DNA from 4 places in the Micromonospora sp. NPDC049529 genome. Region 3 is predicted to be linked to each of the others. Evidence: riboswitches for the same ligand, from Rfam matches in the RefSeq annotation. Region 3 holds a riboswitch; each other region holds the start of a gene.
The links. Region 3 has a riboswitch for cobalamin ahead of ACZ6QQ_RS36065 (ribonucleoside-diphosphate reductase subunit alpha). Riboswitches for the same ligand answer to the same signal wherever they lie in the genome.

Region 1: it holds a riboswitch for cobalamin, as region 3 does, so the genes downstream of both, ACZ6QQ_RS27745 (ABC transporter substrate-binding protein) here and ACZ6QQ_RS36065 (ribonucleoside-diphosphate reductase subunit alpha) in region 3, are expected to answer to the same signal.
Region 2: it holds a riboswitch for cobalamin, as region 3 does, so the genes downstream of both, bluB (5,6-dimethylbenzimidazole synthase) here and ACZ6QQ_RS36065 (ribonucleoside-diphosphate reductase subunit alpha) in region 3, are expected to answer to the same signal.
Region 4: it holds a riboswitch for cobalamin, as region 3 does, so the genes downstream of both, ACZ6QQ_RS29315 (VWA domain-containing protein) here and ACZ6QQ_RS36065 (ribonucleoside-diphosphate reductase subunit alpha) in region 3, are expected to answer to the same signal.

The regions. Positions count from the first base shown of each region.
Region 1 covers NZ_JBVJHT010000018.1:4,749-11,650, forward strand. The annotation lists gene ACZ6QQ_RS27730 (sensor histidine kinase) at 1-1,055, opposite strand, end outside; gene ACZ6QQ_RS27735 (tripartite tricarboxylate transporter substrate binding protein) at 1,318-2,301, shown strand; gene ACZ6QQ_RS27740 (low temperature requirement protein A) at 2,331-3,599, opposite strand; cobalamin riboswitch at 3,722-3,933, shown strand; gene ACZ6QQ_RS27745 (ABC transporter substrate-binding protein) at 3,964-4,995, shown strand; gene ACZ6QQ_RS27750 (FecCD family ABC transporter permease) at 4,998-6,074, shown strand; gene ACZ6QQ_RS27755 (ABC transporter ATP-binding protein) at 6,074-6,841, shown strand.
Region 2 covers NZ_JBVJHT010000001.1:551,571-558,472, forward strand. The annotation lists gene ACZ6QQ_RS02580 (hypothetical protein) at 1-89, shown strand, start outside; gene fahA (fumarylacetoacetase) at 86-1,288, shown strand; gene ACZ6QQ_RS02590 (DUF397 domain-containing protein) at 1,557-1,760, shown strand; gene ACZ6QQ_RS02595 (hypothetical protein) at 1,866-2,069, opposite strand; gene ACZ6QQ_RS02600 (hypothetical protein) at 2,066-2,482, opposite strand; gene ACZ6QQ_RS02605 (helix-turn-helix domain-containing protein) at 2,821-3,759, shown strand; gene ACZ6QQ_RS02610 (DUF397 domain-containing protein) at 3,756-3,956, shown strand; gene bluB (5,6-dimethylbenzimidazole synthase) at 4,333-4,965, opposite strand; cobalamin riboswitch at 4,999-5,199, opposite strand; gene ACZ6QQ_RS02620 (SRPBCC family protein) at 5,339-5,845, shown strand; gene ACZ6QQ_RS02625 (outer membrane protein assembly factor BamB family protein) at 6,053-6,902, shown strand, end outside.
Region 3 covers NZ_JBVJHT010000035.1:7,209-14,110, reverse strand. The annotation lists gene ACZ6QQ_RS36070 (ribonucleotide-diphosphate reductase subunit beta) at 1-341, opposite strand, end outside; gene ACZ6QQ_RS36065 (ribonucleoside-diphosphate reductase subunit alpha) at 380-2,701, opposite strand; cobalamin riboswitch at 2,905-3,140, opposite strand; gene ACZ6QQ_RS36060 (L-lactate permease) at 3,245-4,996, opposite strand; gene ACZ6QQ_RS36055 (sensor histidine kinase) at 5,119-6,252, opposite strand; gene ACZ6QQ_RS36050 (response regulator transcription factor) at 6,318-6,902, opposite strand, start outside.
Region 4 covers NZ_JBVJHT010000020.1:2,916-9,817, forward strand. The annotation lists gene ACZ6QQ_RS29295 (DMT family transporter) at 1-810, opposite strand, end outside; gene ACZ6QQ_RS29300 (hypothetical protein) at 1,200-1,673, shown strand; gene ACZ6QQ_RS29305 (hypothetical protein) at 1,800-2,060, opposite strand; gene ACZ6QQ_RS29310 (acyl-CoA dehydrogenase family protein) at 2,435-3,430, opposite strand; cobalamin riboswitch at 3,609-3,733, shown strand; gene ACZ6QQ_RS29315 (VWA domain-containing protein) at 3,817-5,841, shown strand; gene cobO (cob(I)yrinic acid a,c-diamide adenosyltransferase) at 5,843-6,445, shown strand; gene ACZ6QQ_RS29325 (cobyrinate a,c-diamide synthase) at 6,439-6,902, shown strand, end outside.

The DNA.
Region 1 (6,902 bases), on a different contig from region 3:
ACCTCCTCGTGCTCGCCCAGCTCGACCAGCCCGGCGATGGTGTGCAGCCGGTTGCTGAACTCGTGCGCCTGGGCCCGCAGCGTGTCGGTGGTGTGCCGGCTGACGTCGAGCTCGCGGCGCAGCGCGGTCAGCTCGGTCCGGTCCCGCAGCGTGGTCACCGAGCCGACCCGGCGCCCCCGGACCAGCACCGGCCGGCGGTTGAGCACCAGCACCCGGTCGTCGCTGAGCACTATCTGGTCCACCCCGCTGACCCGCCCGGTGAGTACGTCGCGCAGCCGGGGTTCCATCGGCTGGGCGTGCAGCGACTGCCCGACCGGCGAGGCGGGCAGGCCGAGCAGGCGTACGGCCTCGTCGTTGACCAGGGTGACCCGGTCGGCGGCGTCGGTGCCGAGCACACCCTCCTTGATGCCGTGCAGCATCGCCTCCCGGTGCTCGACCAGGCCGGTGATCTCGTCCGGTTCCAGGCCCAGTGTCTGGCGCTTGACCCGGCGGGCCAGCAGCAGTGACCCGGCCACCCCGAGCGCCCCGCCGAGCAGCAGGTACGTGAGCAGGTTGGTGAACCCGGCGGCGAGCTGCTCGGGCAGGGTGGGGTAGACGTCGCCGACGACGATCAGGCCGAGGAAGGTGCCGTCCCGTTCGTCGAGGACCGGCACGTGCGCGACCAGCGCCTTGGAGCCGTCGTCGACCACACCGACCCAGGACCGGCCGGCGAGCCCGTCGCTGGTGCCGAGCACTGCGGGGGTGCCCGCGTCCGGGCCGGTGACGAGCTTGCCGGTGGCGTCGGCGATCAGCACGTACGAGGCACCGGAGACCGCTCGCGCGCTCTCCGCCACCGAGGCCAGTGCCTCCTGCCCGACCGGGTCGCCGAGCCCCAGCCGTACGGTCCGGTTGATCGCCGCGTTCTCCCCCACCGAGCGCAGCCGGGCGCCCTCCTCCCGGCGGAAAGCCGCGTCGGACTCGGCGATCGACACGGCCGCGACCGCGCCGACCACCAGCAGCACGATGCCGAGCTGGAGCAGCAGGAACTGACCGGCCAGGGACATCCGCTGACGCATCGCTCCTCCTCCGCCGGGGGTCGGCAGCCGCTCCTGCACCGGGGTCGGCATCCACCCGATGCCGGGTCGGGTACGCCGGACGGGGACGGGTGTGCTGGGAAGCGTCCGCCGCAGCGACGCCGACGTCAACCGCAAACTACCCGAGGCCGGGCTGGTGACAACCGGCCGCCGGACGAGCAGGATCGTCAGGTACCTCCACCGGGCGTCAGGTACCAGCACCGGACAGCCCCGAGGCGGGAGAAACCGGCAGAGGAGGAACGAAATGCGACGACTGACCCGCTCGGTCGCGATCGGCCTCGCCCTGCTGCTGGTCGGCGTACCGGGCTGCGGCGTCGGACGGCCCGGCGACAACCTGTCCGAGCTGCGGGTGCTGGTGCCGAACGCGCCGGGCAGCGGCTACGACGTGACCGCGCGGATCGCCGCCAAGGCGCTCGACGACGCCGGGATCGTCCGGGGCGTGGAGGTGTTCAACCTGCCCGGTGGCGGGGGCGTGGTCGGCCTGCGCCGGCTCGGTTACGAGCGCGGCAACGGCAGGCTGATGATGCTGATGGGACTCGGGGTGGTCGGCAGCCAGTACGCCGGGACCGCCCCGGTGACGCTCCAGGACACCACGCCGATCGCCCGGCTGATCGAGGAGCCGGCGATCGTGGTGGTGACGCGCGAGTCACCGTACCGGGATCTGGCCGAGCTGGTCGCGGCCTGGCGGGCGAACCCGGCCGCCGTACCGGTCGGCGGCGGGTCCTCGGCCGGCGGCCCGGACCACCTGGCCCCGATGCTGGTCGCGGACGCCGTCGGCATCCCGCCCCGACAGGTCTCCTACCAGCAGTACGACGGCGGCGGTGACCTGCTCGCGGCGATCCTGCACCACCAGGTCGCGTTCGGTGTCTCCGGCCTCAGCGAGTACGCCGACCAGATCAACTCCGGGCAGTTGCGGGTGCTCGCCGTCACCAGTGAGCACCGGATCCCCGGCATCCTCGCCCCGACCCTGCGTGAGGAGGGGGTCGACGTGCTGTTCAGCAACTGGCGGGGCATCGTCGCACCGCCCGGACTGGCGGCGCGGGACGTGGCGGCGATGCGGGACGCGGTCGCCCGGTTGCACGACTCGGCCCAGTGGCGCACCGCCCTGGAGCGGTACGGCTGGACCGACGCCTACCTCGACGGTGACTCGTTCGGCGACTTCCTGCGCACCGAGAACGACCGGCTCGACCACCTGCTCGGCGGGCTCGGCCTGACCGGTACGCGGTAGCGGGGCGCCGGGCAGCAGCGGCGGCGCGGTCAGTCGCTCACGATCGGCCCGTTGTCGGTGGTGTCGACCTCCCGCCCCGGCCCGATCCGCACCCCGGCACCCGAGCCGGCGTCGACCTCGGCTTTCACCTCGACTTCCTCGACGTCGGCTCCGTCCGGGCGGTACGGGCCGATGCCGGAGAACCGGCCCGCGCCGTGCCGACGCAGGATCTCCTGCTCCACCACGTTCACCACGATGATCACCCCGGCCAGGGTGACCAGCGCGGCCAAGGCGGGGATGAACGTGGCGACGGGAAAGAAGACCAGACAGGCACCGGCGGCGAGCAGCCGGCGCCAGGCCACGGTCCGGTGCAGCCGCCACTGGGTGTAGGCGAAGGTGCCCAGGAAGAGCGCGGATCCGCCGTAGAGCAGGGCGGCGTCGCCCATCCTCATTCCGGCCAGCGGTGACCGGACCACCTCGGCCAGACCTACCGAGACGACGATGATCCCGCAACTGAAGCCCAGGTGCGCGTAGAGCAGGATCGACCGGCGTACGTCGCTGTGCCCCTCGGACTGGACCACGGCGCGACGGAACGCCCAGAGACCGTGGATGAAGTAGGCCCACCAGAGCCCGCAGGCCAGCGCGTACGAGCCGGCGACGGCGATCATCCGGGGCCAGGTCAGCGGCAGGCTGGACGCGACCGCGCCGACCTGCACCACGGACTCGCCGAGGACGAGGATGAGCAGCAGCCCGTAGCGGTGGGTGTAGTGCACCGGCCGGACCCGGAACTTCGCCAGTTGCCGGCGCAGCACCAGCGGGCTGAAGATGTCGATCGCGGAGGCGATCCCCCACAGCACGATCCGGGTGTCGCCGTCCGCGATTCCGCCGATCAGCAGCAGCGGACCGGAAATGATCGCGCCGACCCCGTACGGGCCGATGAAGAAGCTCCGCCACTCCCGGAAGTTGTTGAGGGCGAACCCGGCGAGCAGCACCCGGATGATCAGGTAGCTGACGCCGTAGAGCAGGCCCCGGTCGTCGAAGGCGCCGGGGATGGCGAGGGCCAGGACGAGATTGCCGAAGCCGAGGGTGAAGATGACCACCCGGTCGCGGACGTTGCCGATGTCGCGCTGGTTGGCGTAGATCGTGACACCGACCCAGGCCCAGTACATCGAGATGAACAGGATGAGCGCCCGGGCCACGCCCAGCAGGTCGTGGTTGGCGAACAGTTCGGCGGTGATCTGGGTGACCGCGAAGACGAAGGCCAGGTCGAAGAAGAGTTCTTCCCAGGTCACCCCCTTGTCCGACTGCGGCTGCCGCACCGAATCAACATACCGATCACGGTGCGGCGCCGGAGCCGGAGCGACCAGATCACCGGAGCCGATCCAGGCTCGTCTACGCCGTGAGAATCGTCGCTGCGAATGGCGACGAACGGGCGCCGACGCTAGCGTGACGCTGCCGTGGTGCTCGGGAAGACCGGTGCGAAACCGGAGCGGCCCTCGCCACTGTGATCGGGAAGTCGTTGGTCTGGGCCCGGACGCCGACGCGCACCACGCGCGGCGACGGACCGGGCAACCACTGGGCAGCCGCCCGGGAAGGTTGACCGACGGCGTGTCACCCGTCAGCCAGGAGACCGGCCACGGCACCGAACAGACCCATCCACGAGGTGCTGGAGAGGTGGTCCCCATGCGTGTGCGCGCATCCCGACCGCAGTCCCGCCGACGCGTGCTCGCGCCGGCCATCGTCGCCCTGGTCGCCGGGGCGGCGCTCGCCGCCGGCTGCGGAGGCGGCGGCGACTCCCCGGGTACGGATGTCGCCGGGTCGGCGTCGACCGGGCCGGTGACCCTGAGGAACTGCGGATTCGACGTCACCGTCACCGCCGTACCGACCAAGGTCGTGACGATGAACCAGGCGGCCACCGAGATCATGCTCGCGCTCGGCCTGGGCGACCGGCTGATCGGTACGGCCTACCTGGACGACGCCATCCTGCCGGAGTACGCCGACGCGTACCGCGCCGTGCCGGTGCTGGCGAAGGAGTACCCGTCGAAGGAGAAGCTGCTGGAGGTCGGGCCGGACTTCGTCTACGGCTCGTTCGCCAGCGCCTTCGGCGAGGAGGGTGCCGGTGACCGGGGCGCCCTGCGGACCCTCGGGATCGGCAGTTACCTCTCCCCGGCCGGCTGCCCGGCGGACTCCAGGCCGGCGACGCTGACCGTCGACAACGTGTTCGACGAGATCCGCGAGGTCGCCACGATCTTCGGGGTGCCGGACCGGGCCACCGCCCTGGTCGATGCCCAGCGGGCCCGGATCTCGGCGGCCGCCGCGAAGCCGCGCGCCGGTGCCTCGGTCTTCTGGTGGGACGACGGTACGGACGCACCGAGCGCGGGTGCCTGCTGCGGCGCCCCCGGCATGATCATGTCAGCGGTGGGGGCCCGGAACGTCTTCGCCGACGTCACCGGCAGCTGGGGTGACATCAGCTGGGAGGCCGTCGTCGAGCGGAACCCGGACGTGATCGTGCTGATCGACGCCGAGTGGAGCCCGGCCGCGCAGAAGCAGGCCCACCTGGAGAAGAGTCCGACCCTGCGGGACCTGCCGGCGGTACGGGACAAGCGGTTCGTCACCATCCCCTTCTCCGCCACCTCCGCCGGGATCCGCAACGTCACCGCGATCGAGGGGCTGGCGAACGGGCTCGCCGCCGTGGCACCGCGTACCGGCGGCTGAGCGTGACCGCGTACCGGCGGCCCGACGTGACCGTCCCCGGTGCCGGCGGCGCCGGTCGGACCGGTGCCGCCGGTTACGCGGGGCTGCTGTTCGGTCTGACCGCCGCCCTGGTCCTGTCGACCGGGGTGGCGGTCACCATCGGACCGGCGGACCTGTCGCTGGGTACGGTCTGGTCGGTGATCGGGGACCACCTGGGGCTGGTCGGATCGGACGTGCCCCTGCTGCGGGACCACATCGTCTGGCAGCTTCGCCTGCCCCGGGTGCTCACCGCGGCGGTGGTCGGGGCCGGGCTCGCCGCCGTCGGCGCGGTGATGCAGACCCTGACCCGAAACTCGCTGGCCGACCCCTACCTGCTGGGTATCTCCTCCGGCGCGTCACTGGGCGCGGTGCTGGTGGTCGTCGCCGGGTTCGGCGCCGGAGTCTGGGCCGTCTCCACCGGGGCGTTCGTCGGCGCGATCGGGGCGTTCGCGATCGTGCTCGGGCTGGCCAGCCAACGTGCCCGGCTGGCACCGACCCGGATGATCCTCGCCGGGGTGGCGATCGGCCAGTTCTGCGCCGCGGTCACCTCGTTCGTCATCATCTGGCAGGCGGAGCCGCACGCCACCCAGGAGATCACGTTCTGGCTCTCCGGCTCGCTCGCCCGAGCCGCCTGGACCCCACTGGCGTACGGCTGCGCCGCCCTCGCGGTGACCCTGCTGCTCGTCCTGTGGCACGCCCGTACGCTCAACGCCTTCGCGTTCGGCGAGGACGCCGCCGCCACCCTCGGCGTCAACGTCACCGGGGTCCGCTGGTTGCTGCTGGTCTGCGCGGCCCTGCTCACCGGCACCCTGGTCGGCATCAGCGGGGCGATCGGTTTCGTCGGGCTGATCCTGCCGCACGCCGTGCGCTACTTCACCGGGCCGGACCACCGCCGCCTGCTGCCGGTGACGGTGCTGGTCGGCGCCGTCTTCCTGATCTGGGTCGACACCGCCGCCCGGACGCTGTTCGAACCACGGGAACTGCCGGTCGGGGTGCTCACCGCCCTGCTCGGGGTGCCCGCCTTCATCGTGCTGATGCGCCGCCGGGAGGTACGCGGCTGATGCTCACCGCCGCCGGGTTGAGTTGGTCGGTCAAGGGCACCCTGATCGTCGACGGGGTGTCGTGTGCGGTGCCGACCGGCACACTGGTCGGGCTGCTCGGGCCGAACGGCTCCGGGAAGACCACGCTGCTGCGCCTGATCGCCCGGCTCACCACCCCCGACCGGGGCCGGGTGCTGCTCGGCGGGGACGAGCTCACCGGGCTGGACCGGCGTGACCTGGCCCGGCGGCTGGCGCTGGTCGAGCAGCACGCCGACACCGACCTGGACCTGACCGTGCTGGACGTGGTCCTGCTCGGCCGTACCCCGCACCGGCGCTCGTGGTGGGGTGAGGGCGCCGCCGACCTGGCCGCCGCGTACGCCGCACTGGACCGGGTCGACCTGACCGGGTTCGCGGGGCGACGCTGGCACACCCTCTCCGGCGGCGAACGGCAGCGGGTGCAACTCGCCCGCGCGTTCACCCAGGAACCCGAGTTGCTGCTGCTGGACGAGCCGACCAACCACCTCGACATCGGCCACCAGTTGCAACTGCTGCACCTCGTACAACGGTCCGGCGTGACCACGCTGGCCGCGCTGCACGACCTCAACCTCGCCGCCATGTTCTGCGACACGCTGGTGGTGCTGCACAGGGGTCGGGTCGCCGCCGCCGGCCCGGTGGCCGAGGTCCTCACCCCGGACCTGCTCCGCGCGGTGTTCGCCGTGCACGCCGACGTCGGTTCGCACCCGACCACGGGTCGCCCGTGGCTGACCTTCCACCCGCCCGCCGACTGATCACCCGACCGGTGTCACCGGTCGACGCCCCCGACCGGTCGGCCGGTACGCCTATCGTGGC
Region 2 (6,902 bases), on a different contig from region 3:
TCTGGCGCGGCTTCGGCTCGTGCAGTATCGACGAACCACTGACCGACCTGGCCCAACTGGGGCTGATGAACCACGGGGAGACCGAGTGAGCTGGGTCGAGGGCGCGGCGGGTTCGCCGTACGACGTGCACAACCTGCCGTACGGGGTGTTCGTCCGGGGCGACGAGGGGGCGCGGCGGATCGGCGTACGGATCGCGGAGTTCGTCCTCGACCTCGACGGCGCGGAGGCGGCCGGGCTGATCCTGGCCGGCGGTGCGCTGCGCGAGCCGTCGCTCAACGAGTTCATGGCGCTCGGGCACGCCCAGTGGGCCACCGTCCGGCAGCGGATCGTCGAACTGCTCACCGAGCCGGCGCACCGGGCGGCGGTGACCCCGCTGCTGGTCCCGCTGACCGAGGTGAGCATGGTGCTGCCGTTCGAGGTCGGCGACTACGTCGACTTCTACTCCTCCGAGCAGCACGCGTCGAACGTCGGCCAGATCTTCCGCCCGGGTGGGCCGCCGCTGCTGCCGAACTGGAAACACCTGCCGATCGGCTACCACGGCAGGGCCGGCACCGTCGTCGTCTCCGGTACGCCGATCGTCCGCCCGTGCGGGCAGCGCTCCACTCCGGACGGTCCGGTCTACGGCCCGTCGATCCGGCTCGACATCGAGGCCGAGGTCGGCTTCGTGGTGGGGCTGCCGTCGGCGCTCGGTGACCGGGTGCCGGTCGAGGACTTCCGGGCGTACGTCTTCGGGGTGGTGCTGCTCAACGACTGGTCGGCGCGGGACCTGCAGAACTGGGAGTACCGGCCGCTCGGCCCGTTCCTGGGCAAGTCGTTCGCGACCTCGATCTCGCCCTGGGTGGTGCCGCTGGACGCGCTGGCGCACGCCTGGGTGCCGGCGGCCGAGCAGGACCCGCCGGTCCTCGACTACCTGCGCGACGACCCGCATCTCGGTCTCGACCTGCGGTTGGCGGTCGACTGGAACGGCAGCCGGGTGAGCGAGCCGCCGTTCGCCGGCATGTACTGGACCCCGGCCCAGCAGTTGGCCCACCTGACCGTCAACGGCGCCTCCGTACGCGCGGGCGACCTCTATGCCTCCGGCACCGTCTCCGGGCACCGGCGTGACCAGGTCGGCTCGTTCCTGGAGTTGAGCTGGGGCGGCACCGAGCCGCTCACTCTCTCCGACGGAACCACCCGCACCTTCCTCGAAGACGGCGACACCGTCACCATCTCCGCCACCGCCCCCGGCCCCAACGGCCGCCCTCTCGCCCTGGGCGAGGTGACCGGCACCATCACCCCCGCCCGCTGATCCGCGCTTCGTGATCACGGAGACTTCGGCTCGCTACAGCCGGCCGAAGTCTTCGTGATCATCGGGCGCTTCCGATTGTGGTGGAGCGGTCTATCGACTGTGGAGTAGTCCTGGTCGCGGGCTGACGGGCGAGTCGCACAGTGTGTGCGCGGACGTGTCGCCACGCTCGGGCATGTTGCAGTCGGTGACGCACGATTCACGCTGCGCTGTGCGAGAATACCGGCGAATGCACATGAATGTGCATAAACCGCGACCAAAGGGGTAGAACATGCAGCTTGATCTCGCGCGTGCGACGTGGCGGAAGAGCACCCGTTCGAACGACCAGGGCTGGTGCGTCGAGGTGGCCGACAACGTGGCCGACGTGGTGGGTGTGCGTGACTCGAAGGACATCAGCGGCCCGGTGCTGGCATTCAGCCCGGTCGACTGGTCCACGTTCATCGGTGCGGCACGATCCGGCGCCTTCGACGGCTGATACAGACCACCGTCAGAGCTAGGTTTCGGGCGGCCCCGCCCCATCCGTGATCGGTCGGGGCCGCCCATGTGCGTCCGGCACCGGTTGCCGCCGGGCCGGACAAAATCAAGAACTCACCGGTACGGGGCAAGCCGCCGCGCCACCGTCGCGCACCTCGTACGCCCAGGTGAGTTGGGGGCAGCCGGCGGGAGTGCACTGCCAGCAGGTGCCCGGATTCCAGATGTTGCCGCCGGGCTCGTGCTGCCGGATCGTCAGGTCCGCCGACAGTTGCAGGGTTGCCGTAGTGATCGGCTCCAGGTTGCGGCTCATCGGGCCCGTACCCGTGCGCTCGCCTGCTCTAACAGCGCGTCCGCTCGGACGAGGATCTCGACACACGGCGGATGCCGCTCGGTGGACTGCCACGAACACTCCGGCAGGTGCCCGGTGACCCAGACCTCCTCGTGGTTCGGGTGCGCCCGATCAATGTGCACCTTGGCGACGTGCAGGTCGACGGTTTCGCCGGGATGGCGGCCCGTGCAGTGTGACCACTGGCCGGGCAGGAGGCGGATCGGCGTACCGGGTGGCGGGTCGAAGGTGCCGATCTCGATCAGCGCGCCCCGGAGGCGGTGGCAGTCGCCGGGCTCCGCACACCGTTCGCACATCTTCCCGTCGCGGTGCGCGGTGACGACGTTGTGTGCCAAGCGGACGATCTCCGGCCAGAGGTAGCGGGAAAGAATGCTCATATCCGCCGCCTCGGCCAGCCGGGTCCCCGGTTGACCCCGGTACGACCGCCGGTGCGGTTCTCCCTGTCGTCATGATGGTCGGACCGGTTGTCGTACGGGGAAGGCTCTTGTTCTTCGTCCGGATCCTCGGGATCGGACTGACCGGCCACGGCTGTGCGCATGACACCCTCCAGACCTGCCCGTCCGTGGTCGGGCACGGCGAATCGCGCCCGGTTCGGGCGTTTTTCGGATGATTATTCGAACAACCCGAAGCTTCCTCGATCCGTTTCGGTGACGCAATGGTCACCAGGGGATGTGGTAGAGATAGGTACGAATAGCCGAGGCCCGACATCGGGCGAGTGCGCATCGTCTTTGCCGACAGCACGACCGGACGAGTGGACGATGCACAGGCCGGGGGGAGCATCATGCCGGAGTCCGTTGTCGGGTCGACCGTCCCGCGTCGACAGCTCGGCCGGGAGCTGCGCCGGCTCCGCGAACACGAGGCGCGTATGCCGCAGGTGGACGCCGCCCGTGCGCTGGAGTGGTCGGTGACGAAGCTGTGGCGCTTCGAGAGCGGCGAGCTGCCCGCCCGTACGGTCGACGTCAAGGCCATGTGCGACCTGTACGGCGCCGACGAGCAGACCACCACCGCCCTCACCGCCATCGCCCCGCACACCAAGTCCAAGGGCTGGTGGCACGACTACGCGGACATCCCGCCCTGGTTCGAGCTGTTCATCGGTCTCGAAGAGGCCGCGAGCAAGCTCCGCGAGTACCACACCGATCTCGTCTCCGGCGTCCTGCAAACCAGGGAGTACGCCACAGCGGTGTTCAAGAGAAGCGTGCTGGGGTTGTCACCCGATGAGATTGAGCGGCGCGTCGCGGTGCGGATGAGCAGGGCCCGCCTGCTGACCAGGCTCGACCCGCAAGCGCCGGTATTCGACGTGATGCTCGACGAGGCGGTCATTCGTCGGCCCGTCGGGGATGGGCAGATCATGGCCCGGCAGCTGCGGCGCCTGGCCGAGGCAAGCGAGCTGCCCAACGTATCCATCCGCCTGCTGCCGTTCAGCGCCGGCATCCACGGAGGCACCATGGTCGGTGGATTTACCATCATGGACTTTCCGAAGCGCCAGGAACCCACGACAATCTACGTGGAGGGCCTGACCGGTGCTCTCTACCTGGACAAGCCAGCCGAGACCGCGCGGTACGCCCTTGCCTTCGAGGACATCACCGCGTCAGCACTGAACGAGGCCGCATCGCGCGATGAGTTCGTGCGCGCGGCGAAGGAGTATGAGTCGTGAGCAGTCTTTCAGGAGCCCGCTGGCGCAAGAGCAGTCGCTCGAATGATCAAGGTCAGTGCGTTGAGGTGGCGGACAACCTGGTGGGGGTTGTCGGGGTGCGTGATTCGAAGGATGTGGCTGGGCCGGTGCTGGTGGTGGAGTCGGCGGGTTGGATGGCGTTCGTCGGTGGGGCGAAGTCAGGTGCCTTCCGTCGCTGACGGCTGGGTGAACACATGATCCACGCGCGCTCACCTGTTGTGGGGGCGGTCAACAGAACAGCTCAGCGGGCGTCGATCATGGTCTGTCCGTGCGCTTCGGCGCCGAGGTGGGGCGTCTGCGGACAGTAAAAGTTTGCCTAAAAACCCACGTTTAGCTGTCGCAGGCAAACCGGGGTTTTTAGGCAAACTTTGCCAATCGCGCTGTGAGAGTCCCGGCGCGGTCAGGCAGCTCACGGTCGCCCCGGATCGGTCGAGTCTGAGTCTGAGCTGGTCGTGCCGGGGTCGGTGGCGGTACGGATGCGGTGAGCTGTTCCAGGGCGGCGACCTCGGCCCGCAGGGCGGCTCGCCCCTGCCGACCGGTTCCCGACGGAGAGGTTCAGGCCGACGGGTGCCAGCGGTCGTGGTGCAGCGCCGCCGACAGGGGGCGGCGTTGGCGCCAGCCGTGTCGTTCCAGGTCGGGCGTCTGCTCGAAGTGGGTCACCGGGCCCAGGCAGAGCCAGGCGACCGGGCGGATGGTGGCCGGGATGCCGAGCAGGTCACGCAGGAACGTCTCCCGGTAGAAGGAGACCCAGCCGACCCCGAGCTGTTCGGCACTCGCCGCCAGCCAGAGGTTCTGGATCGCCAGGCAGACCGAGTAGAGCCCGGCGTCGGCGATCGCGTGCCGGCCGAGCACCGACGGGCCACCCCGCTCCGGGTCGTACGTGACGACGATCGACAGGGTCGACTCGCGTACGCCGTCGATTTTGATCCCGGCGAACCGCCGCGCGGCCTCACCCTCCAGGGTGGCCGCGAAGCTGTCCCGCTCCCGCTCCACGTGCCGGTGGAACTCCCGCCGCAGGTCCGGATCCCGGACCAGGACGAAGTCCCACGGCTGGGAGAGCCCGACGCTCGGCGCGGCGTGCGCCGCCGTCAGTACCCGCTCCAACACCTCGTCGGCGATCGGTGCTCCAGTGAACTGGCCGCGTACGTCCCGGCGACGGTGGATGACCTCGTAAAGATCCGTGTCCAAGGCAGGCTCCCGCTGCGCTCGTGCCCCGAGAACGGGGCAGGTGACAGCGAGGCCGGTCTTCGGACTCCCGGATCTGCGCTGGTCACCCGCCTTCCCAGCCCTGTTCGGGCCAGTGGCCGCGTCTCGTACGCGTGGGTGGCAGCTCCCCGGTCACCGCGGCGGGCCCGTGCCGGATTCACACCGGCTTCCCGATTCTCCCCGCTCGCGCGGGGCACCTCGCAACGTTTGTGCCAGGACGAACCCTAGCGCCACCGGCTCGGCGGACGGCGAGGACAGGTTCCCGGCGTCACTCGCGTCACGTTCTCGTCGCCTTCCGCGAATGTTCGCGTGGATGGTCGGTCACCCGCCGTACGGTGGAGGTTGGGGAGGTGCGATGGCGACGGTAGCGGTGACCCGGCTCGTGCAGGCGTCCGCCGAGGAACTGTGGCAGGTCTTCACCGACCTGCCCGGCCGGTCCGACTGGCTCTCGACGATCAACGGGATCGAGGTGCTGACCACCGGCCCGATGCGGGTCGGCACGGTCTGGCGGGAGAGTCACCGCCTGCCGGACGGCACCGAGCTGATCGAGGAGTTCCGGGTGGACGAGGCGAGTCCGCCGCACCGGCTCACGGTCAGCTCGTCCGGCGTCGGCGTCGACTACCGGACCGTGTACTCCTTCACACCGGTCGAGGGGCGGCGCCGTCGGCGTGGCTGGACCGCGGTCAGCGTGGTCCAGGAGGGCGCCGTGACGGCGCCGTACGCGCGCCTGCTCGCGCTGGTGTTCGGCGGGCTGGCCGCTCGTACCGTCGAGGGAGCGCTCCGTCGTGACCTGGCCGACCTGGCCGCCGTGGTTACCTCGCCCGACGGCGACCACCGGGGCGACCCGGCCGCCGCGGCCTGATCGGGACCGGCCGCCACAGCCCCGTCCCCGGAGGCGCCGCCCAGCGGCTACCGCCGTCGGCCGAGACACGGGACGGGGCGCCGAGACACGGGACGGGGCGTTGCCGACTGACCTGACAGGCATCGGTCCGGCATGGCTCGGTAGGGTGCCCGGCGGAGGTGCTGGATGCGATCGCGGGGCCGGAGGTGGGGTCGGCGCCGGCCGGCCGTGATCGTGATCGCGGCCGTGCTGGTCGTGGCGTCGGTCGCGGTGATCGCGTACCGGGTGCTCGCTCCGACCGAGGTGCTCACCACCGCCCGTACCGGTTATCCCGCTCCGGTGCGCCCGGCGATCGGGGTGGTCGGCACGCTCGCCTCCGCTCCGCTGATCGTCGACGGTCGGCTGCGGATCTACGCCACCACCCGCCAGGTGCGCGCCGACGAGCCGGTCGACGCCCGGACCCGGCGTACCCCGTACTGGTCGTACCGGCGCTGGCCGGCCGAGCTGATCGGCGTCGTGGCGGTCGGGACGACCGTGGTCAGCCGCTGGTCGGATGGCGACCTGGTCGCGCTGGACGCCCGTACCGGCCGGATCAGGTGGCGGGCCGACGGCCCACCCCCCGGACACGGGTACGACGGGCGGCGCACCGGAGCCGGCACGAACTACACCCCGGCCGGGCTGATTCCGGCGACCGGGAGCAGCGGACGGGCCGTACTGGTGGTGATCGGCGGATCCGGGCTGCGCGGTCTCGACCTGGCCGACGGGCACGAGTTGTGGCGGGTCGACATCGACGGTTCCTGCCGGGCCGGTGCGCTCACCACCACCGCCGGTCAACTCGTCACCGTCGACGCCTGCGCGGCTCCCCAGGTGGCGGAGTTCCACGACGTCCAGACCGGTCGGCTGGTCAACCGGTGGCGGCCGGAGGACGCCGGACCCGAGTTGGGGTTGGTCCCGGTCGGCTGTGGCAACGGCGGTTCGAACTGCTCGGCCATGCGTACGACCAGCGCCGGCAACAGCCGTGGTTGGCTGCTGGACCGGGGCGAACCGGTGCCGGTGCCGGTGCTCGACCCGGCCGAGG
Region 3 (6,902 bases):
AGGTTCAGGTAGAACTGGACGTGCACGGCCTCCTCGAACAGCTGCCGGGACAGGTAGAGCCGGCCCTCCGGGGAGTTGACGTGCTGGTAGAGGTTGAGCACCAGGTTGTTGGCGACGATGGTGTCGCCGGTGGCGAAGAACGCGACCAGCCGGCCGACCAGGTGTCGCTCGGCCGGGGTCAGCCGATCCAGGTCGGCCAGGTCGGAGTGCAGGTCCACCTCCTCGACGGTCCAGGTGTTCCTGATCGCGTCGCGGAACCGGTCGAAGAAGTGCGGGTAGCGCATCGGCCGCAGGGTCAGGTCCATGCCGGGGTCGAGCAACATGCCGTTCTTGCTGGTCATCGGGCTGCCTAACTGTTCACTGGTGACGGGGGTCGGGGTTACTGGCACGCGTCGCACGACTCGGGGTTCTCCAGGGAGCAGGCGAGTGCCTCGTCGTCGGCGACCGGCACCGGCCGGTTGGTCGCGACGGTGGCCTGCTGGATCCGGGTGGCGGGGCGGGAGCGCAGGTAGTAGGTGGTCTTCAGCCCCGACTTCCAGGCGTACAGGTACATCGAGGAGAGCTTGCCGATGTTCGGTGCGCTCATGAACAGGTTCAGCGACTGGCTCTGGTCGACGTAGGGGGAGCGGGCGGCGGCGAGGTCGATCAGGGAGCGCTGCGGCAGTTCCCACGCGGTCCGGAACAGCTCCCGTACGTCGGCCGGCAGCGCCGCGATGCCCTGGACCGAGCCCTCGGCGCGGCGGATCTCGGTCCGGACCTGCTCGGTCCACCGGCCCAGGGCCTTGAGCTCCCGGACCAGAGCGGTGTTGATCTGGAGGAACTCGCCGGAGAGGGTCTCCCGCTTGAACAGGTTCGACACCTGCGGCTCGATGCACTCGTAGCAGCCGGCGATGGAGGCGATGGTGGCCGTCGGGGCGATCGCGACCAGCAGCGAGTTGCGCAGCCCGTACGCCGCGACCCGGTCCCGTACGGCGGCCCAGCGCTCGGTCTGGGTCGGGGTCACGCCCCACAGGTCGGGTTGGAGTTGCCCCCGGGCGGCCCGCGTCTGCTCGTACGCCGGGTGCGGGCCGAACCGTTGCGCGAGCCCGGCGGAGGTTTCCAGGGCGGTCAGGTAGATCTCCTCGGAGATCCTGGTCGACAACTCCCGCGCCCGGGGCGAGTCGAACGGCAGCCGGAGCGCGAAGAAGACGTCCTGTAGCCCCATCAGCCCGAGCCCGACCGGGCGCCAGCGTGGGTTGCTCGCCGCCGCCTCGGCGCTCGGGTAGTAGTTGATGTCGATCACCCGGTCGAGGAAGACCACGGCGGTGCGAACCGTCTCGCGCAACCGGTCCCAGTCGACGTCGTCACCGGCCAGGTGCGCGGCCAGGTTGACCGAACCGAGGTTGCAGACCGCCGTCTCGCCGTCGCCGGAGACCTCGACGATCTCGGTGCAGAGGTTCGACAGGTGCACCACGTTGCCCGGTTCAGCGGTCTGGTTGCACAGCCGGTTCGACGGGTCCTTGAACGTCATCCACCCGTTGCCGGTCTGGGCCAGGGTGCGCATCATCCGCCCGTACAGGTCGCGTGCCCTGACCTGGCGGACGAACCGGCCGGCGGCCTCGGCGGACCGGTACGCGGCGTCGAACTCGTCCCCCCACAGGTCGGGCAGTTCGGGCACCTCGGCCGGGTCGAACAGCGACCAGACCTCGTCGGCCTCGACCCGCCGCATGAACTCGTCCGGGATCCAGTTCGCCAGGTTCAGGTTGTGCGTACGCCGGGCGTCCTCACCGGTGTTGTCCCGCAGTTCGAGGAACTCCTCGATGTCCGGGTGCCACGGTTCCAGGTAGACGCACGCCGCCCCCTTGCGCCGGCCGCCCTGGTTGACCGCCGCCACGCTCGCGTCCAGGGTCCGCAGCCACGGCACGATCCCGTTCGACAGGCCGTTCGTGCCCCGGATCAGCGCGCCCCGGGACCGGACCCGCGACCAGGCGATGCCGATCCCACCGGCGAACTTCGACAGCTTCGCCACCTGGGCGTACCGGTCGTAGATCGAGTCGAGTTCGTCGCGGGGCGAGTCGACCAGGAAACAGGACGACATCTGGGTGTGCGCGGTGCCGGAGTTGAACAGCGTCGGGGAACTCGGCAGGTAGGCAAGCGTTGACATCAGCCGGTAGAACCCGATCGCCTCGCCGGGGGTCTGCGACAGGCCGCAGGCGACCCGGAGCAGCCAGTACTGCGGTGTCTCCAGCACCAGCCGGTCGGTCGGGTGGCGCAGCAGGTAACGGTCGTGCACCGTACGCAGCCCGAAGTACTCGAACCGCAGGTCGGCGGTGGGGTCGATGGCGTCGTCGAGCTTGCGGGCGTTGACCGCGACGAACCGCGCCGTCTCGTCACCGATCAGCCCGAGTTCGTGGCCGAGCCGGATCGCCTGGCTGAACGAGGCGATGCCCCGTTCGCGTACCTCCTTGTCGACGTAGCCGGCGAGCAGCCGGGCGGCGAGCCGGGAGTACTGGGGCTCCTCGCCGATCATCTCGGCGGCGGTCTGGATCGACAACCGGTCCAGTTCGGCGGTGGTCGCCCCGTCGTAGAGACCGCTGATCGTCCGGGTCGCCACCCGCGTCGGGTCGATGTCGTCCAGGTCGTCCGCCCAGCGCTGCACCGCCCGGACGATCTTGTTCACGTCGACCGGCTCCAGTGCGCCGTCGCGCTCGCGCACCCGCATCGGGGTACGCCGCTGCCCCGCGCTCGGTGAACCGCCGTCCGTCGTCGTACCATCCGCCACCACCTGTGTGACCGTCACCTGTCGCTCCTCGTACTCGTCGCCGACGAGGTCCGGAAGTGCGCGCAGGCAGGCGGAGACGCACCCGAGGGTGCGTCGCAGCCGTCAGCCGTCCCGCGCGGCCTCGGACCGCCGCGCACCGTTGGCCGGGCGCGGCACGACTGGCAGGTCTTCGGACTCGTGGGCGCGGCCACGGAACCCGTGACCCCCTACCGGCCGTCGCTTCCCGGGGGCGTGCCCGGCGTCGGCCGGGCGTCTCCCAGTGCTGTGTGACGGCTGTCGTTCCCACTCACCGCTGCGGGGCAGTCCCGGATTCGCACCGGGTTCCCTCTTGCCTCGGCCGGGTTGGATGCCCGGCCGAACCAGTTGCGTCACGGACTATATATGGGGGGAGCGTGGTTGCTGAACACCAGATGTCGTGTTGGTGTGTCGCCGAGGACACGTGGCGGCGGAGCACTCCCGGCGGTTGGCCCACCGCCACCGCCGTCAGGGCACCATCCAGGACAGGACCGGGGTCGCCTGGAGACCGACCAGCAGCGCCATCGCGGCGATCAGCAGGAGGCTCCAGCCGAAGGTCCGGCGGAACAGGTCGCCCTCCCGGCCGTGCAGCCCGACCGCGCTCGCGGCGATGGTGAGGTTCTGTAGGGAGATCATCTTGCCGACCACGCCACCGGAGGCGTTGGCGGCGGCCACCAGCACCGGGTCGAGGCCGGTCTGCTGCGCCGCGCTCACCTGGAGAGCGCCGAACAGCGAGTTGGAGGACGTGTCGGATCCGGTGAGCGCGACACCGAGCCAGCCGAGTACGGGGGAGAGGAGGGCGAAGAACCCGCCCGCCGCGGCCAGCCAGGTTCCCAGCGTGGTCGTCTGCCCGCTGGCGTTCATGACGAAGGCCAGCGCCAGCAGCCCGCAGACAGTGAGGATCGCCCAGCGCAGGTCGACCAGGGTGTCCCGGTAGGCCCGCACCGCCGTACGCGGCGCGACGCGCAGCAGCGCCATGGTGATCAGACCGGCCAGCACCAGCAGGGTTCCGGTCGAGGACAACCAGTTGAGGCGGAAGAGCGGAATCGTCGACGGCGCCCCGGAGCCGGTCTCCAGGTGCAGACCCGGCCAGTGGAAGGTCACGGTCACCAGGTTCAGCAGCCCGGAGACCGCGGGTACCTGGGAGAGCGCGAAGATCACGACGATCGTGACGTACGGCGAGTAGGCGCGCCAGACGTCGGCCGGCGAATCGGCCCCGTCCACGCCGGGGCGTGCGGCGAGCACGGCCGTCGACGCCGACGGGCGGGCGTCGGCCCCCGGCCGTAATCCGCCGGCACCGACCGGGGTGTCCGGCGACGTCCGCGAACCGACCGGGGTGTCCGGCGACGGCCGCGAGCCACCGTCCGGTTCCCGCTCGGTGCGGTCGGGGTGTTCGGCGGGTTCGCGTCGCGGCGGCCAGCGGCGTACCGCGACCGCCACGGCCACCGCGCTGACCAGGGCGGCGACGATGTCGGCCAGGGCCATCGACAGGTAGTTCGAGGTCAGGAACTGCGCCAGGCCGAAGGTGAGCCCGCAGGTCACCGCGAGGTGCCAGGTCTCGCGCAGCCCGCGGCGTCCGTCGACCAGCCAGATCAGGAGCAGCGGTACGAACACCGCGATCACCGGCACCTGGCGGCCCGCCATCGCCCCCAACTCCGTGGCCGGCAGGTCGGTGACCCGGGCGAGGGTGGTGATCGGCAGCCCCAGCGGCCCGAACGCGGCCGGTACGGTGTTGGCGACCAACGCGACGATCGCCGCGATCATCGGCCGGAAGCCGAGCGCGAGCAGCATCACGGTGGTGATGGCGACCGGGGTTCCCTGACCGGCCAGGCCCTCCAGCAGGGAGCCGAAGCAGAACGCGATGATCAGCGCCTGGACCCGCCGGTCGTCGCTCACCCGGGCGAAGGAGCGCCGCAGCACGTCGAAGGAGCCGACCGCCACCGTCATCTGGTAGATCCAGATGGCCGTGACGAACGTCCAGGCCAGCGGGAAGATGGCGAAGGCCGCCCCCTGGCCGGCGACCAGCACCGCCTGACCGGCGGGCATCGCGTACGCCAGGCAGGCCACCGTGAGCGCGACGACGAGCGCGCCCCACGCGGCGATCCAGGCCCTGACCCGGACCACTCCGAGCAGGACGAAGAGGGTCAGGATCGGCAGACCCGCCACGGCCGCGCTCCACGCCACCGAGTGGGCCACCGGATCAAGAATCGGACGGTACATCTGCCCCGCCTTCGAGCCGCTGCCCATCCCGGCCGGATGAGACACAGTAGGACGGTGCACCACCCCGGCGCCGAATACTTCTTCAAAAATGCTCATCGGCCGCCGGGGTGGCGGGTCGGTTCCTACCTGTCCCGGTCGGGTGCGGATCCGGTGGCCCGGCGGGGGCCGTCGTCCGGTCGGGCGGCGGGCGCCGACGCGGACCGGGGGAGCTGGACCACGACGTCGAGGCCACCGCCGTCGCGGGCGTCGGCGTGGACCGAGCCCCGGTGCGCCCAGGCGATCGAGGCGACGATCGACAGCCCGAGACCGACCCCGTGCCCGGAGCCGTCCCGACCGCGCCGCAGCTGCCGGAACGGTTCGAACAGCTCCGAGGTGGAGGTGACCGGTACCGAGGGGCCGGTGTTGCCGACCCGCAGTGCCGTCCCGCCGCCGACCCGCAGCCAGACCTGGCCGCCCGGGTGGTTGTACTTGATGGCGTTGTCGACCAGGTTGGTCACCAGCCGTTCCAGCAGCACCCGTTCCCCGTCGACCAGCTGCGGCGCCAACTCGCTGTGGATGCGCAGCCCGGCGCGGGCGGCCGGGCCGCGTTGCGCGTTGATCACCGAGGCCGCCACCTGGTCGAGCCGGACCGGCTCGCGGGCGTCCAGCCCACGGTCGCTGCGGGCGAGCACGAGCAGCCCCTCGATCATGGACTCGATGCGTACGTTCATCGCGAGCAGCCGCCCGCACAGGTCGCGTACGGACGGGTCGGTGCCGTCGCGCCCCATGGCGACCTCGACCAGCGTGCGTTGCGCGGCCAGCGGCGTACGCAGTTCGTGCGAGGCGTTCGCCACGAACCGGCGCTGACTGTCGAACGAGGCCGAGAGCCGGTCCAGCATCTTGTCGAAGGTGTCGGCGAGGTCGGTCAGCTCGTCGCGGGGGCCCTGCATCCGGATCCGTTGGTCGAGGTTGTCGGCGCCGAGCCGCCGCGCGGTCTCCGCGATCGCGCGTACCGGCCGGAGCATCCGACTGGCCACGATCCAGCCCACCAGCAGCGCCAGCAGGAGGGTGATGGCCAGCGTGACGCTCGACTGGGCGAGCAGCGTGTTCAGTACGTCGATCCGGTAGTCGGCGACGGTTTCGGCCTCGATCGGGCGGACGATCGAGGTGGGTCCGGTGTGGCCGGCGGCGGTGCCCTCGGCCACGGCCGGCGGGAGGGCGGCGCGGACCAGCAGGTAGTTGATCGCGAGCAGGACGGTCGCGCTGAGCAGGAACATCCCGCCGCAGAGCAGGGCCAGGTGTCCCTTGAAGGTGAGCCGGCGCGAGAGCAGCAGCGGCAGGGTCAGGCGCCCAGCCGGTAACCGACTCCGGCCAGGGTCTCGATCACCGACGGGCTGCCGAGTTTCTTGCGTAGCGTCATCATCGTCACCCGGACCGCGTTGGTGAATGGATCGATGTGCTCGTCCCATGCCTTCTCCAATAGTTCCTCGGCGCTGACCGCGGCTCCCTCGGCCCGCATCAGGACTTCCAGTACGGCGAACTCCTTCCGGGAGAGTGCGATGAACCGGCCGTCCCGGAACACCTGGTGCCGGGGTACGTCGAGTTCGATACCGGCCCGGCGCAACACCGGGGGAAGTGCGGGGCGGGCACGCCGGCCCAGGGCCTGGACCCGGGCAATGAGTTCGGCGAGGGCGAATGGCTTGGTCAGGTAGTCGTCCGCGCCGATATTGAGTCCGTACACCCGGTCGTCCAGCTCGACCGAGGCGGTCAGCATGATCACCCTGGCCTCGCCGCCGGAGGCGACGATCGCCTGGCAGACGTCGTCCCCGTGGACGACGGGCAGGTCGCGGTCGAGGACGACCACGTCGTACCGGTTGATGCTGATCAATTCCAGGGCGGCCGCGCCGTCCCCGCAGGTGTCGACCGC
Region 4 (6,902 bases), on a different contig from region 3:
CGGCAGGGTGACGGGTTCGTCGAGGACGAGGGCGCCGAGCAGCACCGCCACGACCGGAAGGAGGTAGGTGGTCGTGGACGCGGCCGTTGACCCGAGATCGCCGATCAGTCGATAGTTCAGCACGTAGGCGACCCCGGTCCCGATCGTGCCGAGTATGACGAGACTGCTGACGGGCACCACGCCCCAGTCCGGCACGGTCAGTCCACCGAAGGGCAGGGCGACCGTGAGTAGAGCGGCCCCGGCGGCGAGCTGACAGGTCGAGAGCATGATCGGAGAGATGCCCCGTCCGGCGAGATGTCGGCCCATGTAGACGTAACTGATGCCATAGCTTGCGGATGCGGCAAGGCAGGCCAGCCCGCCCCAGCTCGCGACATCACCCGCCGCTTCCCACGGTGTGAAGATCAGCACCGTTCCGGCGAAGCCGCACGCGATGCCCGCGCCGCGCCCGAGACTGATCGCCCGATCCGTACCGGCCAGGACCGCCACCAGCACCGTCCACAATGGTGTGGTCGCGTTCAGGACCCCGGCGACGTTCGAGCCGATCGTCTGTTCTCCGATGCCGAAAAGTGTGTACGGAACCGCATTGGCAAGCAGCGCCGCGACGACAAGGTGTCCCCAGATTCCGTAACCGACCGGAAAGGGCATCCTGCGTGCCAGGGCGATGGGCCCCAGTACCGCGACGCCGAGCAGAAGACGGACAAGGACGATCTGGACCGGGGTGAACCCGCGCAGCGACAGCTTGATCCATAGGAAGCCGGAACCCCAGATCAGGGCGAGTAGGGCCAGTCTTGTGAGATTTCCGCGGCTCATCCGGTGCTTCGCCTCAGTCCTCGATCGGCATCTCGTAGTCCAGGCCGTTCAGGTCGCCCCGGAGTGTGAATCTCGTGACCTCGAACGGTCTGTCTTCCGGGTCGTACCCGGTGCAGCACCTCGATGATCGGGACGCCCGGCGGCGCTGGTCCCAATGATGGCGTGCCCCCGAGGTGTATCCGGGCCGGACGGATCCATGGGGAGGTGGGCGGGTAGCGCCTCGGGGTGCCCCATTCCGAAGATCATGAACCGATGGAAGCCTGAACGCGAGTGGATTGTGAACCGTCCATCGGACGGTGAGTGACCTTTGTGACAGAACCACCATCACCGGCGTGGAGATCGTTTGTGTAATAGTGAGGATGAATGTGTCCCTCATGGAAGGATTTTCTATGGTCTTCGCGATCCGCCGGTCCAGGACCCGCGCCCTGATCGGAGCGATCCTCGCCACGGTCCTGGTGGCGGCGACGCTCGCCGTGACCGGCTCGCCCGCGTCCGCGCACACCAAGCTGAGCCCCCGCGCCACCTGTGCCGGTACCGAGTTGTCGCCGCACCGTGACGCCTACGGCGGCGCGATCTCCGTGTTCATCTCCTACTCCAGCGCCAACGGGGGAACGAACTGCGTCTGGGCCCAGAAGAACCTCAACCGCGACAAGTCCGAGCACATGGAGGTCTTCATCGGCAAGTGCCCCACCGGCAACGCGGGTAACCCGTGTGAACCGCTCGACTTCGACCGCGACTTCGGGAACTTCCAGTACTACGCCGGCCCGGCCCAGGTCACCGGGACGGCCGACCGGTGCATCCTGGTCTACGTCGTGTACCGCAACCTCGCCGAGGAGCGGTGGGGACCGATCCACTGCGGCTAGTGGTGTGACCACGATCGTTGGCCTGGTCCGGCGACACACCGGACCAGGTGTATGAGGTGTGGTGGCGGCAGGGCGGGACGCGCGAGCCCGGCGCACGCTGCCGCCACCTGATCCGGCGCGGCGGTCCTACCCCGGCAGCCAGGCCCGGAAGTACCAGCCGTTGTATTCGCTGTTGGGCAGGGTGCGGTATTCGCAGTTGCCGCTCACCTCACCCCAGTAGCTGGCATCGATGCGGTGGAGCTCGCACTCGTCGTAGGTCACGAAATAGCCGTTCCAATCGAATTTCACGGCGGCGGCCGGGGCCGGCTGGACGGTGAAGCCGACGGCTGCCGCCGCGGCGGCGACAACCGCGAGGCGGGTGAGCCGGCGGCGGAGCGGCTGGGGCATGGCGAGTCCTTCCGGAGGGGTGACGAACCTGCCCGGCCATCATAGATCCACGGTCACCGATTTATGATCGACCATCCGGACAGCCCGGACCCGTCAATACCGGCGGATGTCACCGTCACCGCCAGCCGGTCGCGTGGCCCTGGTGCCGTGACCACGAACATTCGCCGTGGTCCAGTTCGCCGGCGGGCCGGGCACCGAGCAGGTGCTGCGGGGAGCCGGTGCGGGTGGCCTTACTGTGTCCAGGACGCCTCGTCATCCTGAGCTGCGCGCCCGAACAGGTGCTGCCATCCCGACAGCCTGGCGCCGGACACCACCAACCCCACGAACGCCGGTCGGCGTGTCACCGGACCCGGCCAAGGATCGTGGTCACGGCACTAGCAGCTCGCTGCGTACCCGGTGAGCCGGTGCAGCAGGGCGTCCCGGATCGCCGGCCGTGAGCCGAAGACCAGCAGGAACGTTGCCTCCCGGACCAGGCGCTGGGCATGCTGGTCGGTGCGCACCGCACGACTGCCGGTGCTCACGGCCAGCGCCGCAGCGGCCCGCAGGGCGAGCTCCGCAGCAGCGGCACGGGCCGCCGGGACATCGCCCGGCTCGGCGGCGACCAGGTCCGCGCGACAGGATTCGAGTACGGCGTCCAGCGGCCCCGGCCCGAGCAACCGCAGGCAGCGGTTCGCCACCCCGAGCGCCAGGAACCCGTTCAACGCCGAACCGGACGCGTCGGTACGGGCCCACTCGGCGTACGGCTCGGTGGCGACCAGCCGCTCGGCCGGCACCCGGTGCCCGGTGAAGACGACGTCGACCGTACGGCTCGCGTTGACCGCCACCAGCGCGAGCGTGTGCACGGTGAGGCCACGGGCCGGGGTGGCGTCGAGCAGGAAATAGTGGATCAGGTCGTCCTCGTCGCGGGCGGCCAGGTACAGGGTGTCGACCAGACCCCAGCCGGTGACCCACGGGGCGGTGCCGTCGAGCAGGTAACCGTCGTCGGTGCGGCGTACCCGCAGTGGGGCCGGACCGGGACGCAGCCCGGCCAGGGCGATGCCGGACCGGCGTTCACCCCGGCTCAGCGGTCCCAGCCAGGTCTCCCGCACACCCGGGCGCTCACTGCTCGCCGCCGCGCGCACCGCGCCGTGATGCTGCAACCAGACGAAGGTGGTGGCCAGGCAGCCGCTCGCGAACGTCTCGACCAGGGCACCGAGGTCGACGGTGGTGTCCCGACCACCGGCCGCCACACCGTAGAAGCCCTCGGCGGCGAGCAGGTCGAGTTGGCTGGTCGGCACCCGTTCGGCCCGGTCGACCGAGAGCGCGGCCGGCAGCAGCACCTCGTCCGCGATCTGCCGGGCCCGCTCCAGCCCCGCCGCCTCAGCCGCCACCACGTCAATCTAGTGCTCCGGCGGCCGAGCCGTCCGGGCACCGTACCCGTGGGGTGATCTTCCCGATACCGGCGCCGACGGACGCGCCCACCCGCAGGTCCGCCGGGGCGCGGTCGGAGCGGTCACGTTGACGACGGAGCGGTCCGTGGGACAGCATGGCCTGCACGAGCGGTGCGCGGAGGAACCCGGTGCGAATCCGGGGCGGTCCCGCCACTGTGACCGGGGAGTGACCTCTCACGTACGGGCCACGGCCGAGCGGCCGGAAGGTCGGGGGGAAGCGTCGATCCGGGAGTCAGGAGACTCCGACCGCTCGGTGACACCCAGCCACACGCGGGCGTGGATACCCGCGGAAGGGACTTGAGCATGGCTGCACGCCTGAGCGGGCGATGACCCCGCCGTACCCGTTCTCCGCCGTCGTCGGTCTGGCCGAACTGCGACTTGCCCTGCTGCTCAACGCGGTCTCCCCGGCGATCGGCGGAGTGCTGGTCCGGGGCGAGAAGGGCACCGCCAAGTCGACCATCGTCCGGGCCCTCGCGGCCCTGCTGCCCGACGTCGACGTGGTGCCCGGCTGCCGGTTCGCCTGCGACCCGGCCAACCCCGACACCGACTGCCCGGACGGCCCGCACGAACCGGGGGCGGGCGGCCAGCGGCGCCGCGCCACCCTGGTCGAGCTGCCGGTCGGCGCCACCGAGGACCGGGTCGTCGGCACCCTCGACCTGCAACGCGCCCTGGCCGACGGGATCAAGGCGTACGAACCGGGGCTGCTCGCCGCCGCCCACCGGGGAGTGCTCTACGTCGACGAGGTGAACCTGCTGCCGGACCACCTGGTCGACCTGCTGCTCGACGCCGCCGCCATGGGTCGGGCACACGTCGAACGGGACGGGGTGTCGGTCAAGCACGCCGCCCGGTTCCTGCTCGTAGGCACGATGAACCCGGAGGAGGGCGAACCCCGTCCCCAACTCGTGGACCGGTTCGGGCTGGTGGTCGCGGTGACCGCGCCCCGCGAGACGGCACCCCGGGCCGAGGTGGTCCGCCGGCGGCTCGCGTACGAGACGGATCCGGTGGGCTTCGCGGCGCGCTGGGTCGACGAGGACGCCGTACTCGCCGGGCGGATCGCGGTCGCCCGCCGACGGCTGCCCTCGGTACGGCTGCCCGATCACGAACTGGACCGGATCGCCGCCATCTGCCTCGGCTACGGCGTCGACGGGTTGCGCGCCGACATCGTGGTGGCCCGTACGGCGGTGGCGCTCGCCGCCTGGCACGACCGGGACGTGGTGACCGCCGACGACGTGGCCGCCGCCGCCCGGCTCGCCCTGCCGCACCGCCGCCGCCGGGACCCGCTCGACCCGCCCGGCGCCGACCAGGACAAGCTTGAGGAACTGCTGCGCGAGCACGCCGCCGACGACGATCCGGAGCCCGAACCGCCGGCCGGACCGGACGACGATCCCGACGGCGGCCCGTCCGACGGTCCGCCCGAGCCACCAGCCGGTGGTCCGCCACCGGGCGGCCCCGACGGTGGCCCGGACACGCCCGACCGGCCCGACGGGTCGCCCCCGCCGGCCACCGGACCGGAGCAGACCGGCCCGGACGAGCAGCCGGTGCCGGAGCAGCGGACGGATGAGCAGCAGAAGGAACAGCCGTCCGCCGGAAACCAGCCGGCGGTCGCGGCGACCAGCCCGTACCGGACCCGTGCCCTGGCCGTACGCGGACGGGGTACCGGCGCGCACACCGGCCGCCGCTCCCCGGCGTACGCCCGGCGGGGTCGGGTGGTCGGGTCCCGGCTGCCGACCGGCCGGCTGACCAGCCTGCACCTGCCCGCCACCCTGCTGGCCACGGCCCGACGCGGTGCCCGCACGGTCACGCCTGCGGACCTGCGCGAGGCGGTGCACGTCGGTCGGGAGGCGAACCTGGTGCTCTTCGTGGTCGACGCCTCCGGATCGATGGCGGCGCGCCGCCGGATGCGGGTGGTCAAGACCGCCGTGCTGTCGCTGCTGCGCGACGCCTACCAGCGGCGGGACAAGATCGGCATGATCACGTTCCGGGGCACCGGGGCGAGCACGGTGCTGGAACCGACCGCCAGCCACGAGGTCGGCGTGCTGCGCCTGGCCGAACTGCGCACCGGTGGCCGTACCCCGCTCGCCGCCGGGCTGCGTCAGGCGGCCCGGACCCTGGAGTCCGAGCGGCGTCGCGACCCACGGCGCCGGCCGCTGCTGGTCGTGGTCACCGACGGCCGGGCGACCAGCGGGCCGGACCCGTTGACCGTCGTGCCGTCGCTGGCCGACATCGCCTCGGTCGTGGTCGACTGCGAGGCCGGACCGATCCGGCTCGGCCTGGCCCGACGGCTGGCCACCGCGCTGGACGCCGACTGCGTCCCGCTGGACGCGCTGCACACTCTCGGAAAGGCGGCCTGACGTGCCTCAGGGCAAGCCGGAGCAGGTACCCGACGACGGCCTCACCACCCGGGAGCGGCGCCGTCAGCCGGTCACGGCGGTGCACACCGGTCAGGGCAAGGGCAAGTCGACCGCCGCGTTCGGGATGGCGTTGCGGGCCTGGAGCGCGGGCTGGCCGATCGCCGTCTTCCAGTTCGTGAAGAGCCCGAAGTGGAAGGTCGGCGAGGAGACCGCCCTGCGTACGCTCGGCGAGAGCGGCCAGGGCGGCAGCGTCGTCTGGCACAAGATGGGCGAGGGCTGGTCCTGGATCCAGCGCCCCGGCACCGAGCGTGACCACGCCGTCGAGGCGGCCGAGGGCTGGGCCCAGATCAAGCGTGACCTGGCCGCCGAGGCGTACCGCTTCTACGTGCTCGACGAGTTCACCTACCCGATCAAGTGGGGCTGGATCGACATCGCCGACGTGGTCGCCACCCTGCGCGACCGGCCCGGCAACCAGCACGTGGTGATCACCGGCCGGGACGCCCACCCGGACCTGGTCGACCTCGCCGACCTGGTCACCGAGATGACCAAGGTCAAGCACCCGATGGACGCCGGCCGCAAGGGCCAGCAGGGCATCGAGTGGTGACGGTTCCCCGACTGGTCGTCGCGGCACCCGCCTCCGGACACGGCAAGACCACGGTCGCGACCGGGTTGCTGGCCGCCTACGCCGCGCGCGGGGTGCGGGTGGCCGGGTTCAAGGTCGGGCCGGACTACATCGACCCCGGCTACCACACGCTCGCCGCCGGCCGGCCCGGTCGCAACCTGGACCCGGTCATGGTCGGCGAGGACCTGGTCGGGCCGCTGTTCGCGCACGGCGCGACCGGCGCCGACCTCGCCGTGGTCGAGGGTGTGATGGGCCTGTACGACGGGCGCGTCGGTGCCGGCGACTTCGGCTCGACGGCGCACGTGGCCGCCCTGCTCGACGCCCCGGTACTGCTGGTCGTCGACGCCTCCGCCCAGGCTCGCTCGGTCGCCGCCCTGGTGCACGGCTTCCGGTCCTTCGGCTCGGCGGCCACCGGGGCGATCCGGATCGCCGGGGTGCT